One region of the Paenarthrobacter sp. E2MeOHC11 genome, then DNA from elsewhere that is predicted to be linked to it. Evidence: riboswitches for the same ligand, from Rfam matches in the RefSeq annotation. Region 1 holds a riboswitch; each other region holds the start of a gene.
What was found. A riboswitch is a leader RNA that binds a small molecule or an ion and turns the genes downstream of it on or off. The one in region 1 is predicted to bind cyclic di-AMP.

Region 1 (4,289 bases):
GGCGACCGTAGCGTTGCCGGACGTTGCTGTGCTCTCCGTGGCCGCCTTGGTTTCAGCCTTGGCTGGAGCCTTCTTCACTACCGGAGCCGGAGCTTCCACCGTGGTGACCACGGGGCGCTCGTAGGAGATGGCAACCGTTGAGTCCGCAGCGATGGTCGCCTGGACTACCGACTGGACGTCAAGGGTGGACGTCGAGGTGGACTCGCGGTCCACCTTGGTCTCGGCAGCGTTGGCAGCAACACTACCGGTCAGGACCAGGCCTGAAGCTGCGGCAATGACTGCTGCCTGGCGGCCAACGCCACCGGCGTTGTCGCTGACGGCCTTGGCGATGACGGCAAGCGAGCTGGTCTTGGGGGCCTCAGCGCGATGCCGTGCAACTTTGTTTGCACTGGTCATGGTTTTCTCTTTTCATATCCGCATGCAGTTGGGGTACACGCGGCTAATCGGCGCGCCAGCACTTGGGGGGCATGCTGGCGAACCTCGAACCGGATTGTTTCTAGCGGAGGGTGAAGAAGGAGGACGTGCCGGTGGAGGCAGCCGAGTGCAGGAGCGTGCCCTGGCCCGGGTTCAAAGCGCTGATCATCATGCCGTTGCCAACGTAGATGCCTACGTGGGCTCCGCCGTTCTGCATGACCAGGTCACCGGGGGCCGGAGTACTGGTGGGCTTCATGGCCGTCCAGGCGTTGACGCGCGGGATGCTGATGCCAGCCTGTGCGTAGACCCACTGGGTGAAGCCGGAGCAGTCCCATCCGTTGGGCGTTGTGCCGCCCCAAACGTACGGGTGGCCAATGCCGGTGTAGGCGATGGCAGCGAGGCCGGAGGCCGCGGCGCTGGAAGCAGCGTCCTTGGCTTCGGACGACTTGGCGGTGACAGCACCTGCTGCGTCCTGCGTGCCGTTTGCAGTGGCCCGCTGGGTGGTCTGCGAAGCGCGCTGGATCTTGGGGGCTTCCTTGGTGGCCACAACGGGGCTTTCAAAGGAAACGGTAGCTGTGGGCTCCGCGGTGACGACGGCGGTGGCAACCATCTGCTGGGTGCTGGAGGCTTCCGACTTGGAAACGTCGGTGTCAGCTGCCTGTGCCGGCAAGCCGACGCTGAGGACGAGGCCTGATGCTGCTGCCAGAACGACGGCCTGGCGGCCAACGGTACCGGCATTCGATGAAACAGCCTTGGAAAGCGTGTTCAAGGGGTTCGTACGAACCGATTCGGCGCGGTGGCGCGCAGGGGTAGTGCGTGATGACACGTAGGTAGCCTCTCCCAATGCCTGCGAGGTGAGCTGTCGGATTCGGATGGGAGTCATCCGGCCGCGCTGCTTCAAGGAAGCTTTGCGACTTAACCCCAAGGCCTTCTTTCGAAGACCAGAAGTGGTTCCCCCGCCCCTGCCAGACGATTTATGCGAACGGACCTCGAGTGGTGGCAGAGCTAGGCAATCCACTCAAGTGCACCGGCCCCCTAAAAAGCCGATGCGCTTTGTACGGTACAACAGTTGAACGCGAATGTCACATTCAGGTCACGGGGTGTGTCACGAATGCGAGAGACAACCATCAACTGGCCTTAGAGCCAGCCCATGGGGTCGACAACTTCACCATTGACCTGGACCTCAAAGTGGAGGTGGCAGCCGGTGGAAGCGCCTGTGGTGCCGCTCAGTGCGACCGTATCGCCGCGGCTGACCGTCTGGCCCACCTTGACGGTGAAGGATGACAGGTGGTTGTACGTGGTTTCGAGGCCATTCCCGTGGTCTACCACCACGCGGTTGCCTCCGCCGTACTCGTGCCATCCAGCAAAGGTGACCTTGCCGCTGGCTGCCGCATGTACGGCGGTGCCGCACTGAGCCACGAAGTCCTGGCCGCGGTGGAAGTCGCCGGCGCCGCCCGTGAGGGGGCTGACGCGGTAGCCAAACGGGGAAGCTGTGGTCAGCGTGTCCAAGGGGCTGGCCATGGTGCCCGCCGACGAGGCCCGCTGGATGCTGCCCGCGGACTGCGCACTGAGCAGTTGCTTCAGCTTTCCGTCGGGGTCGGCTGCAGTGGCAACGGCAGCGCGGCTGAAGTCGATCTTGGCGGATGCGGCTGCGGAAACCTCGGGCTGGCTGCCACCGGTGACGGCAAGGGCCGACTCGGTTTGGCCTGATTCCGAGGTGGCCATGACGGGGCTCGTGGCCGGCAGACCGACAGTCAGGGCGAGTCCGGTGGCGGCAAGCGCAACTCCGGCCTTCTGCCCGACGCCACTGGCTGCGGCAAAGTCGGCTACCTGGCGCAACGGGCTCTTACGGCGACGCACCTGGCGCTCGGTGTCGCGTGGCCGGATCTCCGATACGACGCGGGCTGGCCGCAGCTCAGCAGCGGGGCCGGACGCGCGGCGGCGGCCCCTGACGTTCTGCGTTGTCAAACTCTGTTCCTCTCTAAAAAGCCTGCGAAGTTAGCTGTCGGATTCGGGTCAGAGAGTTCAAAGACCCGGTCCGCACGAGGCGCTCACGGCACACAGGTATCCAAGGAAGGACTTGCGTCAGTGGGCACTTCTGCTGCGGACTTCACCCCAAGGCTGCTTCTTTAGACAGCCGCTTGTGGTTCCCCCGCCTCTGCCAGTGGTGGATGACACACCTGTTCCGCTGGCAGAGCTCGGCTCCGGAACAGGTAACGCTTTGGTATCAGCGCTAGTAGATAACTATAGGGGATTAAGCCCCGCAGTAATAAATTCGTTATCAACAGAAACGCACGTGGCGCGGCAGGCCCTTATCATCAATCCTGAAAAACCGCAGGTCACACGCGCACCAAAGCCGCGAAAGTGAGATATGACACGGGTTGGGTACAGGCCAGCCCTCAGCTGACGGATACGAAGACGTGTGCCGCAACTTCCGGCGGAAGCTCCAGCGCGCCCTCGATGCCGGGAACCCGGACGGAGATGTACTCGCCGACGCGCGCCAGCGAGACTGTTGCGCCTGGACGGATTCCACCTTCGTCCAGCTGCGTGAGGAGTTCAGGTTCCACCTGGATGGGCTCCGCGAGGCGGGTTACCGCCACCCGGGAATCTGTGGCATAGCCGTCCATAGCCTGCAGGAGGTTGACGTCAATCCGGGACAAGGGCTGGCTCGCAAGGCCGCCAAGCGCTTCAAGTCCGGGGATGGGGTTGCCATACGGGGATTCGGTGGGGTGTTCCAGGAGCTCGTACAACCGGCGCTCCACCCGCTCGCTCATCACATGCTCCCACCGGCACGCTTCATCATGGACGTAGGCCCAGTCCAGGCCGATAACGTCCGCCAGGAGCCGCTCGGCAAGGCGGTGCTTGCGCATGACCTCTGTGGCACGCTTCCGTCCAACCTCGGTAAGTTCCAGGTGGCGGTCGTTGGACACAACCACCAGGCCGTCGCGCTCCATGCGTCCGATGGTCTGGGAAACCGTAGGTCCGGAGTGCCGCAGGCGCTCGGCGATGCGGGCCCGCAACGCCACGATGTTTTCTTCCTCAAGCTCCAAAATGGTCCGAAGATACATCTCAGTGGTATCGATCAGATCCGTCATCCAGCTCAGCTCTCCTCGAACGCAGTTCCTTGCGTAATCTCCACCGTACCGCGTCCCTTGCCGGTGCGGACGGTGTGCACCGCCGCCCCATGAACGCCAACCCCCAGCCTAGCTTATTTGGAATTACTCTGGATAATTCCGGTCGCATATGGTTCGTCCATATTCCACGTGGCGGACTATGACGGCCACAGGTTCCTGCCCCCGGGCCACGTCAGGCAGAATTGGGGTGTCGAAGGGGCAGTTGATGCCACCTGCCACGACCCATCTCTAGCCGATACCCATTGGAGCCACACGTGAGCGACAACAGCATCACCATTCCCGCCGATCTGCTGCCCAAGGACGGACGCTTCGGCGCAGGACCGTCCAAGGTCCGCCCGGAGCAGATCGAGGCCCTGTCTGCCGCGTCGTCCACCATCCTCGGCACGTCACACCGCCAGGCACCGGTGAAAAACCTGGTGGGGTCCGTCCGGGAAGGGCTCAGCCAGTTCTTCCGCGCACCCGAGGGCTATGAGGTTGTCCTCGGCGTTGGCGGCTCCACGGCATTCTGGGACGTCGCTGCCTTCGGACTGGTGGAGAAGAAGGCCCAGCACCTTTCCTTTGGCGAATTCGGATCGAAGTTTGCCGCCGCTACCAACAAGGCACCGTTCCTTGATGCATCGTCCATCATTAAATCCGAGCCCGGCACCCGCCCGGTGGCACAGGCCGAAACGGGCGTCGACGTTTATGCCTGGCCCCAGAACGAGACCTCCACGGGTGTAGCTGCTCCCGTAAAGCGCGTGC
Region 2 (4,289 bases), 210 kb from region 1:
AGGAGCGGAGCCAGGGCGGAGAGGTCCGAGGACAGGTCTGCTTCCATGTAGGCGAGCACTGGTGACGGTGAGGTCAGCCAGACTTGTCGGAGGGCGTTTCCCCGCCCCCTGTGCTGGAATCGAACCACCGTCAGTTCAGGGAGTTCGCGGGCCAGCCGTTCGGCGATCCGCAGGGTGTTGTCCGTGCTGGAGTTGTCCGCCACGGTGATCTGGAAGGTATGGGGAAAGGACTCCGTGAGGTGCCTGTGCAGCTTGCGCAGGCCCTCCTCCAGGCGCGATTCCTCGTTGAACACAGGGATGGCGACGTCAAGGACAGGTACGGCAACGCGGGTGTCAACGGGGGAGCGCCGAGGCAGCTGCCGGCCCTCCGGCCCTCCTTGCTGGCCAGCCGGCGACGCCGCGCCAGCGAAGCCCGCGGAATGGACCCGTCGTCGCAAGGAGCTGGTGGCTGGATCTATGAGCGTCATGCTTCCAGAATGGGCCCGCCGATTATGAGGGCTTTAGGCGGAAGCTGTGACCCCACTGTGAACTCCGAGGGGCAGCTGTGAAACGGGAAAACCGCGCCGGTTCCCGCCGTCCGCTCCAGTGGGTACTGGTGTGAGCGGCGGCAACCGGCGCGGTATCAAGCAGTCTGGTTTAGTACCAGTTGTTGGCCAGGTGGAAGGCCAGGGCAGCCGACGGGGATCCGTAGCGTTCCTTGATGTAATTCAAGCCCCACTTGATCTGGGTCTGGTAGTTGGTCTGCCAGTCAGCACCCGCAGTTGCCATCTTGGAGGCCGGCAGGGACTGGACAATGCCGTAGGCGCCGCTGGAAGCGTTCGTGGCAGTGGTCTTCCAGTTGGATTCCTTCTCCCACAGGGTGTTCAAAGCGGTCATTTCGCCGGCGCTCCAGCCGTAGTTGCCCAGGATGCTGGCGGCATAGGCCTTGGCGGCGGCGGGATCGTCCACAGCTTTCGGGGCTGCAGCAGCGGCGGCAGCTTCGGCAGCGGCGGCGGCAGCAGCGGCATCAGCAGCCTGCTTGGCGGCAGCATCTGCAGCGGCTTTCTCTGCTGCGGCCTGGTCAGCGGCAGCCTTTTCGGCAGCAGCCTTTTCAGCTGCGGCCTGGTCAGCGGCAGCCTTTTCGGCGGCAGCCTTCTCAGCAGCCACCTTGTCCGCTGCAGCCCGGTCAGCGGCGCCCTTTGCGGCGGCTGCATCCAGGGAAGCGGAGATCTCGGCTGACTTGTTATTGCTGACCTGGGCATTCGCCTGGGTCTCGGCAACGCGGCTCACCTCGGGGAGGGTCAGGGCGGCGTTGGCAGCAGTGCCGAGCGATGCAACGCCCAGTGCAGCAGCTACAACACCGGCAACAACCGACATGCGGTGGCCGGACTTACCCTGACGGGCGGCGTTCTTGAGGACAGCCTGCGACTTGGTCAACGGGGCGTTGTGTTCATCGCGGTGACGCGCGGAAGGGCGCGTCTGATCGTTAAATTCAGACATATGTGATTACCTCTCAGCGCCTGCGGAGTTAGCTGTCGGGTTCGGATGAGGTCATCCGGCCGCGCATCACGCTGCGGCTTCACCCCAAGGGCCGGCAAAAATGCCTGGGCCCGGAGACTCTGGGTCCCCCGTCTCTGCCTCGGAGAAAGAGCGGACTCCGGGAAGTGGCAGAGCTCGGCGCATCCCGGATGTGGGTCAGTTGGGGCGACCCACCCTTTCGACGGTACAGGAGGTTTCGGCAGAAGTCACATTTAGGTAACAGAGATCACGATGCCGGTGAGTCGCCTTGCCGGATTCGTTACACGCGTTCGTTGCTGACGGTAGGGAGTCGAAGGGCGAACTCCGTGCGCCCTGGACGCGAGGTCACCTCAACGCTGCCACCGTGCGCCTCCACGATGGATTCGACGATGGACAGGCCCAGCCCGGACGTGCCCTCGGACCCCGACCTTGCGGCATCGGCGCGGGCAAACCGGGAGAAAATCCGGCTTTGGAAATCTTCCGGAATGCCCGGGCCGTTGTCAGTCACGGTAACCACTGCGCTGCCATCGGCGGAGAGCATGACGCCCGTAACCACGGTGGTCCCGGCGTCCGTGTGTTTGCGTGCGTTGGAGAGCAGGTTGGCCAACACCTGATGCAGTTGCGTGGCGTCACCCCTCACAGTGATGGGTTCGTCCGGGAGCTGGAGTTGCCAGATGTGGTCCGGAGCCATGACTTTTTCGTCGCTGACCGTTTCGATGACTAATTGCGTGAGGTCCACATCCGTAACCTTGATGGGCTGGCCTTCGTCCAGCCTGGCCAGTAGCAGGAGATCCTCCACCAGTGTGGTCATCCGCTCGGATTGGCTTTGGACGCGAGCCAATGACTTCCGGCCGTCGTCGGTGAAGTTTTCGGTCATCCGCAGCAGTTCTGTGTAGCCGCGGATGGCGGTCAGCGGTGTGCGGAGCTCATGCGAGGCATCAGCGACGAACTGTCGAACCTTGGTTTCGCTCTCCTGCCGGGCTTCCAACGCGCTGGAGACGTTGTTCAGCATTTGATTCAGGGCATGGCCAACGCTGCCGACTTCCGTTCCGGGATGAGCGGCCGACGGGGGTACGCGCACCGCGAGCGCCACTTCACCGGCGTCCAGGGGCAGGCGCGAAACCTTGGTGGCCACCTCCGAGAGCTGTTCCAATGGCCGCATGGTGCGGCGGATGATGACCGTGCCCGCAAGGCCGATCAGCACCAGTCCGCCGAGCGAAACCAGCACCATGGTCCAGACCAGCGAGGCCTCGGCGCTCTGCTTGTCCGCAAGCGGCAGCCCTGTCACGATCACATCGCCATTGGTCTCGACGGCTACCAACCGATAGTCGCCGTTGGAGAGCGAACGGTCCACAGGGCGGTTGTCCGTGGGGAGGGACAGCAGCACTTGTTCGTCGGCCGCGGAGAGCGACACCCGGTTTCCCCTGGCATCGATCAGGCCCGAGCTGCTCACAATTGAGCCGTTGATCCGGGCGTTCAGCGTCCCGGCGGCCTGCCCGCGGGCCTCCAGCGGGTCAGGCCTTCCGGACCCAGGAAAGTTCGCCGGTGGCCTGCCGAAGTTGTTGGCGCGGCTGGATGCTTGCTCCAGTTGGCTGTCGAGCTGCTTGTTGAACACCATGTCCATGGAGGCGTAGCTCACCACGCCAACTGCTCCGCAAATGGCGACCAGCAGTGCCATGGCCACCAGAACCAGCCTGGTGCGCAAGTGCCACGTGGAGGGGTTCAGCCAACTGCGGCCCGACTTCCTGGCCACTCCTGAAAGTGTGCTCAACGCCTAGTCCGCTGGCTTGATGACGTATCCGGCACCGCGGATGGTGTGGATCATCGGCGGATGGTTGGCCTCGATCTTCTTGCGCAGGTAGGAAATGTAGAGCTCCACGATGTTGGCTTGGCCGCCGAAATCGTAGTCCCACACCCTGTCCAGGATCTGTGCTTTGCTGACCACGCGTTTGGGGTTCTCCATGAGGTAGCGCAGAAGCTCGAACTGCGTTGCGGTGAGCGGGATGTCCTCGCCTGCCCTGGTTACTTCGCGCGTGTCCACGTTCAGGGTGAGGTCGCCCACTACCAGCTCGGCGGTGTCCATCGCGGCGACGCCGGAACGCTGGACCAGGCGGTGGAGGCGCAGGAGGACTTCCTCCATGCTGAACGGCTTGGTGACGTAGTCGTCACCGCCGGCGGCCAGACCAACGATGCGGTCCTGCACGGCGTCCTTGGCCGTGAGGAAGAGCGCGGGAACTTCGGGGGCGAAAGCGCGAATGCGGTTGAGGACCTCCACGCCGTCGAATCCGGGCAGCATGACGTCAAGGACCAGGACGTCAGGCCGGAAGTCCTTGGCCAGCTTCACAGCTTCAGGACCATCGCCGGCCACGGCGACGGACCAACCTGCCATGCGCAGGCCCATGCTCATGAGCTCGGCCAGACTGGGTTCGTCATCCACCACCAAGGCGCGGATCGGGGAGCCGTCCGGGTGGGACAGCTGGGGAAGGTTGTTGGTCATGGAGTGCGAGGAGGCCATGGGACAACTCTCCATTCTGCTGGTTTGCCAGCGCTTTGCCGGTCCTGTGAGGACGCTGTGAAGTCAACACTAGCGAGGTGGGAGTCCGGAAACACGCGTATCCACAGGTCACAGGAGGGACTACTCCTCAACACAGCCCCCGCACAGCAGGGGCACTGACGCTGGGGGTCGTACGCAGATAAACATCATCAACGGAGAAGACAATGAACGAGCAAAACCAACCCCCGTTGCCTCAAGGCGCTCCTTTTGCCGGCAACACTGCCGAACCGGCGCAGAA
Region 3 (4,289 bases), 630 kb from region 1:
ATACGGACGCGCCGCCACCGACGATTGCGCCGAGGGCGTCAACCTGCAGGACCCGGTCCACGTTGGGGATGTTGCCGTCCTTGTCCACGGTTCCGGCCTCGTTTGCCAGGCCCACCATGGTGCCCATGGCATCGAAGAAGATGCTCAGGAGGATCACGAAGGCCAGCAAAGCAGCAGCGATGAAACCGAGGTGCTCGAACGCGCCGAAAGGGTTCGCCTTGCCGATCAGGGACAAGTCCGGGGCGCCCCATTCTGAGAGCGTGGGCGCCACGAGCGACCATCCGCGCGGGTTGACGTTCTTGCCGTCAAAGCTCGGGCCGATGTGGAGCGTGAATTCAAGGATGGCTGCCAGGGCGGTGGAAACCACGATCCCGATCAGGATGGCGCCGCGGACTTTGCGAACCACCAGGGCGATGGTCAGGATCAGGCCCACCGCAAAAACCAGGGTGGGCCAGCCCATGAGCTTGCCGTCCACGCCCAGCCCCAGGGGAACCGTGGTGCCGGCAGCGTCCGGGATGCGGCGCACGAATCCGGCATTGACCAGGCCGATCAGTGCAATGAAGAGACCAATGCCCACCACGATTGCCGTCTTGAGGGCTTCTGGAACGGCTTTGAACACCGCAGTACGGAAACCGGTGAGCACCAGGATGAGCATGGTGACGCCGGAAAGCACCACGAGGCCCATCATGTCCGGCCAGGTCAGTCCGGGGTGTGAGGCCACGGTCACTGCCACGAACGCGTTCACGCCGAGCCCCGTTGCAACGGCGAACGGGTGCTTGGCCCACGCGCCCATGAGGATGGTCAGGATGCCCGCCACGAAAGCCGTAGTGGCTGCGACGGCCGTGAAGCCCAGGGACGCTCCGCTCGAGTCCGCTCCGCAGAGGATCAGGGGGTTCAGCACCACGATGTAGCTCATGGCGAAGAACGTTGCGAAGCCGCCACGAATTTCCCGGGAGTACGTGGATCCACGTTCAGTGATTTTGAAGTAGCGGTCGACTGCAGAACCTTGTTTAAGCATGAAGGACTCCGGGGATCGAGGGGAGTGTGCTCTCAAATCCTATGCGGTCGGATACGGGCGCCCCGGACGATTCGCCTAGTCTGTAAGGAAGCCAACACTAGGAGAAACCGCCCCATGCGTACCATCCGCCCGCTTCTGGCCGCCGTCGTTGCTGCCCTCGCCTTCGCGTCGGCCTTGCTGTTTTCCGCGGCTCCGGCGTCCGCCCATGACGTCGCCGAATCCACCACGCCGGCCAACGGTGCCAGCGTGACTGTTGTCCCGGCGTCGGTCTCCATCACGTTCAACAACCGGCCGCTGGCCATCGGTTCGGGCGTAACGGTCACGGCGGGCGGCGAAAACTGGGCAGACGGTCCCGTGGAAATCATTGACAACCAAGCTGTCCAGAAGCTGCGCGAAGGCGCACCCGCGGGCGAGTACACGGTGGTCTGGCGGGTCGTCAGCAGCGATTCGCACCCCATCGAGGGCACCTTTACGTTCACGGCAGCCGGAGGCGCGACGTCGGCAAGCGGTTCGGCGGTTGCCTCACCGTCTGCTTCGGCTCCTTCAGCCTCGGTACCGACGGCCGGTACCGGTGCGCCGGGAACGGGCACCAGCGAACCGGCAGCGGATGCCTCCCAGCCGTTCCCGTGGAGCATCGTGGGACTGGCCGTTGTTGCTATCGGACTCGTTATCTTTCTGGCTGTTACGGCACGTAGGAAACTCGCTGCTTCCAACGACGCGGATGGCGATAATCCCGCGGAATAACGGGGTTTTCTACGTACCTGCGAATATCTCGAAACGGTCACCGCGACACGCCAGAAGAGTAGTTCTCGTTACTTAAATGTGACTTCGGCGTGATCATCGCGTACGGTTGTACCTGTGCCTGTTCCACGTAGCGGGCACTTCCGGCCTGATTGCCTAGCTCTGCCGCAGTCCGGAATCCGTTCGCAGACAAACCTTACGGCAGAGACGGGGAACCCATTTTAGGTCGCTTTCGAGCGTGCCTTGGGGTGAAGTCACGAAGCTTCCGCTGAACAGCGGGGGATAGTGACCGGGTGACTCCCATCCGAATCCGACAGCTAACCTCGCAGGCATCGGGAGAGGCTCTTTCATGTCTTCACGCATTCTTCGCGGCCGTCGTAAGGCGGACAGCGTACGTCCTAATCCGTTCATCTCCATCTCCAAGGCAGTTGCCAGCAACGCCTCCGGCGCTGGCCGCCAGGCAGCTGTCATCGCAGCAGCCTCGGGCCTCGTCTTGACCGGCTCCATCGCCGCCCACGCAGCTGAAGCTCCGGTTCAGCGGGACTCCAGCCCCGCCACGGTCGCAGAGACCGCCTCCGAAGCTCCCACCCAGGTTGTTACCGCCGCCTCCACGGCGACCATCAACTTCGAGCGCCCTGCCGTTGCTTCCGTAGCGGCTCCGGTCATCGAGAAGCCGGCTCCCGTCGTTGAGGCTCCCGTAGCCAAGAAGGCAGCAGTCACCACTGCCGCTGCAACGGCTCCTGTCGCCAAGTCCGCAGCTGCCGCTCCGGCTGCTGCTGCTCCCGCTGCTGCTGCCCCGGCAGTCGGTGGCGTCAACGCAGCCATGGTTGCCTCGGCTTACGCCCAGATCGGCATCATGCAGGACTGCACCGCCATGGTGGAACGGGCTCTCGGCTCCGCAGGCATCCCTGTTGGTGACCTTGGCCCCATGCAGTTCATGAACTACGGCAAGGTCGTCAGCGACCCCCAGCCCGGTGACATGATCGTTCAGTCCGGCCACGTCGCCATCTACATCGGCAACGGCCAGGCCATCAGCGGTGGCATCAACGGCAACCAGACGGGCATCCACCCGATCAGCTGGTTGACGGCAACGGGTCCCCTGACCTACGTACGCGCTGGCGCATAAGCCTCACGCTTCAGTCCAAAGGCCGGTGCCTTTGAGGAATCACTCCTCAAAGGCACCGGCCTTTGGCGTTAAGTTTTGTGCGTAAAAGTTCCAGACATGGACGTACGACGGCGGGTAGGCGCGCCTTTGCCGCGTAGTGGGGCAGGGTGTGCCGGTTGGATCGGCTAGGCGGTGGCCAGGCCTGGCCCTGCCGGGAGGGCAACCTTGGAAGAGATCGCCTGACCCACTGCTTTGGCCTGCCGAAGGACTTCCTTGGGGGTGGGCGTAATGAGTTCGCCGACGCCTACAAGATGCATCCCGACTGCCCTCATGGCCGCGGCCAGGTTTTGGCCGATGGCAATCCCGAGTTCGGCCAGCATCCGGCGCAGCTGGCTCTGCGCACAGCGCGTGACCACGATGTGGTCGGCCAGGAGAACCCCGTTGGCGGTGTGGACTGCCCACTGGCGACGGGTGGATTCGAGGGGGCCGGATACGTGGAGTCCGGTTCTCAGCCCCGCAGTGGTCATGCTGGCGGCCAAACCGTAGCCAATCTGCTGTGACGGATCCGAGCCCAGGAAATCAAGGCGCACGGCGCGCGTGGTGCTGCGGACGTCCAGCTGATGGCTTGCCGCGTAGTTCCGCAAGTGGCGGAGGATCTCGTTGCGTTCCTTCATTGCAGCGGGATCGGCGGCGTCGCAGCGTTGAAGCATACCTGTATGGACCGACGGGCCCGTTGCGGACAACGCACCAAAGCCGTCCACGACGATGGAACCCACGCCATAACGGCTGAGCTCACTGGCAACTGCCAAGCCGGACAAGCCGGCTCCGATGACCACGGTGGTGGTGCGTTCCGTGGCGGAATCAGGCGTGAGTGACACTGCTTGGTTCCTCCTTGACGTGTGTGCCCTTCGGCATCGCGTGGGGTCGCGTCCGAGTTCCCCAAGCGGCCGCAAATAAATGGCCGGAGTGTGTCGTGAAACACGTTTGCCGGCCATTCGGTGACTCGAACACTACCGAACTTTTTCGGCCATGGATAGCCTCCCGGATGCGCGTGTTTGGGTTGTTCATCCGGAGCGCAAAATGGACCTCCGATAACCGAGCCCGGACCGTTATACACATAGCCCAAAGTCGCCTTGATTCGGCGTTGCCGACCGAGAATAGTGGGCCTTGGAAGGAGAAATTTCCAGGTTTCTCCTGCCCCGGCCATTGACAATGAAGCAGTCAGGGAATCCGACCCGGAAAACCTCTGGCAGAATAGCCGGAACATCAAGCAGTAGGTGGAGAGGCGGGCCCCAATGGACCAGCACGGCAGACACAGTGAAGAGCCACAGCAGGGCGACGACCAAGCTGTCGCACCAGGCGGCATAGTCGTTGGAGTGGACGGTTCGGAGCACGGTCAGTGTGCCTTGGTTTGGGCCGCGCGGG

Region 2: another riboswitch for cyclic di-AMP. It lies ahead of ACSSVG_RS06035 (aggregation-promoting factor C-terminal-like domain-containing protein); the one in region 1 lies ahead of ACSSVG_RS05050 (M23 family metallopeptidase).
Region 3: another riboswitch for cyclic di-AMP. It lies ahead of ACSSVG_RS07940 (NlpC/P60 family protein); the one in region 1 lies ahead of ACSSVG_RS05050 (M23 family metallopeptidase).

Annotation. Positions count from the first base shown of each region.
Region 1 covers NZ_CP196673.1:1,100,426-1,104,714, forward strand. The annotation lists gene ACSSVG_RS05040 (NlpC/P60 family protein) at 1-396, opposite strand, end outside; gene ACSSVG_RS05045 (C40 family peptidase) at 497-1,240, opposite strand; cyclic di-AMP (ydaO/yuaA leader) riboswitch at 1,245-1,405, opposite strand; gene ACSSVG_RS05050 (M23 family metallopeptidase) at 1,552-2,382, opposite strand; cyclic di-AMP (ydaO/yuaA leader) riboswitch at 2,389-2,618, opposite strand; gene ACSSVG_RS05055 (iron-dependent transcriptional repressor DtxR) at 2,814-3,509, opposite strand; gene serC (phosphoserine transaminase) at 3,803-4,289, shown strand, end outside.
Region 2 covers NZ_CP196673.1:1,315,098-1,319,386, reverse strand. The annotation lists gene ACSSVG_RS06040 (dolichyl-phosphate beta-glucosyltransferase) at 1-467, opposite strand, end outside; gene ACSSVG_RS06035 (aggregation-promoting factor C-terminal-like domain-containing protein) at 637-1,479, opposite strand; cyclic di-AMP (ydaO/yuaA leader) riboswitch at 1,483-1,642, opposite strand; gene ACSSVG_RS06030 (sensor histidine kinase) at 1,778-3,268, opposite strand; gene ACSSVG_RS06025 (response regulator transcription factor) at 3,272-4,012, opposite strand; gene ACSSVG_RS06020 (hypothetical protein) at 4,216-4,289, shown strand, end outside.
Region 3 covers NZ_CP196673.1:1,731,048-1,735,336, reverse strand. The annotation lists gene ACSSVG_RS07950 (NCS2 family permease) at 1-1,018, opposite strand, end outside; gene ACSSVG_RS07945 (copper resistance CopC family protein) at 1,133-1,762, shown strand; cyclic di-AMP (ydaO/yuaA leader) riboswitch at 1,937-2,105, shown strand; gene ACSSVG_RS07940 (NlpC/P60 family protein) at 2,109-2,885, shown strand; gene ACSSVG_RS07935 (NAD(P)/FAD-dependent oxidoreductase) at 3,050-3,742, opposite strand; gene ACSSVG_RS07930 (universal stress protein) at 4,160-4,289, shown strand, end outside.